2 regions of the Paraglaciecola sp. 2405UD69-4 genome follow, and region 2 is predicted to be linked to the other one. Evidence: predicted binding sites of a transcription regulator. Region 2 holds the regulator's gene; the other holds the start of a gene.
The links. The regulator FliA, encoded in region 2, starts transcription of late flagellar genes. The targets are predictions, from matches to a motif close to CTAAAGNTNNNNNNNNNNNNGCCGATA.

Region 1: pomA (flagellar motor protein PomA) is a predicted target of FliA. The motif match lies at 1,250-1,276, and genes of this name have one in related genera.

Annotation. Positions count from the first base shown of each region.
Region 1 covers NZ_JBLIXM010000001.1:1,419,246-1,421,451, reverse strand. The annotation lists gene ACMUMK_RS06295 (flagellar motor protein MotB) at 1-379, opposite strand, end outside; gene pomA (flagellar motor protein PomA) at 382-1,146, opposite strand; gene xseB (exodeoxyribonuclease VII small subunit) at 1,434-1,676, shown strand; gene ispA ((2E,6E)-farnesyl diphosphate synthase) at 1,686-2,206, shown strand, end outside.
Region 2 covers NZ_JBLIXM010000002.1:894,394-896,599, forward strand. The annotation lists gene ACMUMK_RS10355 (protein phosphatase CheZ) at 1-198, opposite strand, end outside; gene cheY (chemotaxis response regulator CheY) at 232-615, opposite strand; gene ACMUMK_RS10365 (RNA polymerase sigma factor FliA) at 671-1,399, opposite strand; gene ACMUMK_RS10370 (MinD/ParA family protein) at 1,396-2,206, opposite strand, start outside.

The DNA.
Region 1 (2,206 bases), on a different contig from region 2:
CCCCACCTTTTTGCTCTCCCCTTTGCTTTTGGCGCCCACCAGCTGAGTCTTCGTTCCCTGCTTGGAACTCCAGCATTTCTTGGGTCATATCGGTAGTTTGTTGCTGTATGGTGTCGATAGGAGTGGGCTCGGGCTTACCGGGTCGAAACTCCATAGCAATGACACTAGTACCCTTGGGAATGTCTTTTACTTCAATTTTGTTTTGCACACCAAAGGCAAACTTCATTGAGCCTGCAATTTGTTTAAACTTCAATACATCCATTTCAGAGAAGGACAGCAGCAACACGAAAAAGCACATCAACAAAGACATCAAATCTGCGAATGTTCCCATCCAAGCGGGTAGCCCTTCAGGAGGGCACTTAGGGCATTGGTCTTCCATCGCTATTCCGCGTCTTCAGATGAGCCACGTTTACTGGCGGCTAAATAATTTTTCAAAATCCCCTCGATAACTCTTGGGTTTTGACCATCTGCGATACCAATAATACCGTCCAGTACTAAGCTTTGGTTTAGCTTTTCTTCTTCACAGCGGTTACCTAATTTAACAGCAATAGGTAAACATAATAAGTTTGCTAGCATGGCCCCATATAGTGTAGTCAAAAGTGCAACCGCCATTGCAGGTCCGATAGATTTTGGATCATCCATGTTAGATAACATGGCTACCAAGCCAACTAGGGTTCCAATCATTCCCATTGCAGGAGCAACATCACCTAAACCTTTAAAAATAGTGGCACCAAACTCATGACGCTCAGCACTCATAGCTATATCTTTACCTAAGGTTGCTCTAACAACATCCACATCGTGGCCATCCACTAACATGTCCACACCTTTTTGCATAAAAGGATTATCAATCTCAGCTTCTTCTAAAGCTAAAAATCCACCTTTACGGGCAGCATCGGCCATTTCTACTATTTTTTCTATTTGCGACTCAGGTGAATCCAGTTTGAACATAAAGGCCTTTCCAGCCACTTTACCTGCACCAAAAAATTGTCCGAGAGTGTATTGGGATAACACTACGAATAAACTACCGCAAAATACTATCAAAATAGAAGGTACGTTAATGAACATGGCGATATCGCCACCTTGGATCATCGCCATGACAACAAAACCTATGGCACCAAGAATCCCGATTATGGTTGCTAAATCCACACTGTGCTCCAAAAAATAGTGGTTAAACCTTTATAACTAAGCGTTTAGATTAATGTCTGTAATACCGACATACAACATAATTTAATCGCCTACTATCCAATAATATCGACTATATCCATTTTTTCTAAAGTCAGCATCAAGTATAAATTTCATATAAAAATTAATCAGAAAATTTAGCAACTATATACTTGTGCCACTTGGTATCTATAAAAGTGTTTGACCCTATTTTTTTGCTCAGGTATGGTGCGTGGCTCCCAGCATTCGCCATGGTTGATATAAAGAATATTATGACAACTCGTAAAAAAGCAGACACTCAAACGTTTGAACAATCAATGCAAGAGTTAGAGAACCTTGTTAGCCAGATGGAACAGGGGGATTTACCCTTAGAAGAAGCCCTTAAAAGTTTTGAAAGAGGCATTGAGTTGGTCAGAAATAGTCAACAAAAATTAAAAGATGCTGAACAGAAAATACAGATACTTACCACTCAAAATGGGCAACAAACCCTTGATGTATTTGAAACAAACAATTAAGTTCGCTAAATGAGTTTACATTCCTACAGACAAGCGGTTAGTGAAAGAACCAACAATGCCTTGAGTCAAACTATACAAGCATTGCCAGACCACGCACAAACCTTGAAACAAGCAATGGAATACGCCTTGTTGATTGGCGGTAAACGAATGCGCCCTTTCTTACTTCATGCTACTGGCGAAATGCTCGGCGTCACAGCAACTGATTTAGATTGTCCTGCCATTGCCATTGAAGCAGTGCATGCTTATTCGTTAATCCATGATGATTTACCTGCAATGGACGATGATGACCTTCGCCGCGGCCACGCAACCTGTCATATAAAATTTGATGAGGCCACTGCCATTTTAGCTGGTGATGCGCTGCAAACCTTAGCGTTTGAAATATTATGTCAACATCCACTAAGCGCTTCTAATGATCTTAAAAGAATTAAGCTAGTAAATATTTTAAGTAAAGCATCTGGCTATTTAGGTATGTGCGGTGGCCAGGCTATGGACTTAGCCGCAACTGATACACTTATTAACCAAGCTCAACT
Region 2 (2,206 bases):
AGGATCGAGTTGAAAATGATTCAAAGAATCATGTAATTGACGAGTTAGCTTTCCAACTTCAGCAAATAACTCAATTGATGCATGCTTTCCTGTACTATCAAGAAGATCATGGGCTTCTTGGTTTTCACCACTTTCAATCAAGCTTACCAATTTCTTAGCATCTTCAAGCGAAATGGGAGGTGAACTTAGGGTGTTCATATAGTCTCTCCTAGCACTCAGGGAAACCTGAATTTAGCCTAAACGTTCGAATATTTTCGCCAACTTCTCTTTCAGTGTGGCAGCAGTAAAAGGCTTAATGACATAACCATTAACCCCAGCTTGAGCTGCAGCAACTATTTGTTCTTTCTTTGCCTCAGCTGTTACCATTAAAACAGGAATGTGCTTTAGCTTTTCATCTGCTCTAATTGCTCTTAGCAAGTCAATACCTTGCATACCAGGCATATTCCAGTCAGTTACTACAAAGTCAAAAACACCTTGCTGAAGCATAGGTAATGCAGTACTGCCATCATCCGCTTCTTGTATGTTAGTAAAACCAAGATCTTTTAAAAGATTCTTGATAATACGGCGCATTGTCGAAAAGTCATCAACAACAAGAATTTTCATGTTCTTATCCAAAACCACCTCCGGTGAGAATCAAAACGTCCCGTTCTGTTTCATATATATCATTACGTTATTCATGTGAGCGCCAATATTGCATACGAGATTTTAGTTTCAACATAGCTTGGCTATGTATTTGACTTACTCTAGACTCGCTAACATCAAGCACTTCACCTATTTCTCTTAAGTTTAATTCTTCATCATAGTACAGAGACAGTACAATGGCTTCTCTCTCTGGTAAAGTAGTGATGGTATAAGCAAGTGCTTTTTGAAATGAACCTTGAACCAAATCATCAAAAGGTGCATCAGATCCTTTCGTTTGCTCAGTTCCAATCACATCTTCAGTTACCCCGAGATCTTCCATTCCTATTATTTTGCCAGCATTCACTTCATTTAACATTTGATGATAGCTTTCAATACTAACTTGTAATTTCTCAGCAACATCAATGTCCCTTGCATCTCTACCCGTTGCTCTTTCTACTTGATTAATGGCCTCTGTTATCGCTCTACCATTTTTATGTACAGATCGTGGCGTCCAATCACCTTTTCTAATCTCATCTAACATGGAGCCTCTTATCCTGATACCAGCAAAGGTTTCAAAACTGGCACCTTTACTACCGTCAAAATTTCTAGAAGCCTCTAAAAGCCCAATCATGCCTGCTTGAATCAAATCGTCAACCAAAACACTTGCTGGCAAACGCACCATTAAATGATGTGCGATACGTTTAACCAAAGATGCATGGCGTTCAACCAACTCATTCTTATTAGCTAGTTGTTGATAGGCTGATGCTTTACTAGTCACCGGTTATCTTCCACTGTTTTCTTTGTTACTAATTGCTCAAGAAAAAACTCTAAATGCCCACCTGGTTGGTTAGGAATTGGCCAGCTGATTGCTTTTTGAGCCAAGCCTCGAATTGCTTTTGCAGCTGGCGCTGTAGGAAAAGCTTCAACAACCGCTTTTTGTTTTCTAACAGACTTACGTACATTCTCATCAAAAGGTACCACTGCAACCAATTCTAATGCGACATCCAAAAATCTATTTGTCACTTTGGTTAGCTTTGAAAATAGCTCGTCACCCTCACGTAGACTACGAACCATGTTAGCAACAATTTTAAAGCGGAAGATCCCATGCTCTTTGTTTAATATTTTGATTAATGCATAAGCATCAGTCAATGATGTGGGTTCATCACACACCACAACCAAAATATCTTGAGCTGCTTTTGAAAAGCTTAAAACCATATCTGAGATGCCAGCAGCGGTATCCACAATCAACACATCAATTTGCGATTGTAGCTCACTAAACGCTCGAATAAGACCTGCATGTTCAGTGGGCGTCAACTCAGTCATTGACTGACTTCCACTTGTCGCTGGCGCTATTTGAATTCCATATGGTCCTTCAACCAATACATCATCTAACGTACATTCACCGGACAAGACATGAGACAAGTTTTTCTCAACCCTAAGTCCCAATAACACATCTACGTTAGCTAACCCTAAATCGGCATCGAGAACCATAACTCGCTTACCTTGCTGTGCCATAGAAATAGCAGTATTCAAGGTAACATTGGTTTTTCCTACACCACCTTTACCGCCTGTGACAGCAATAACT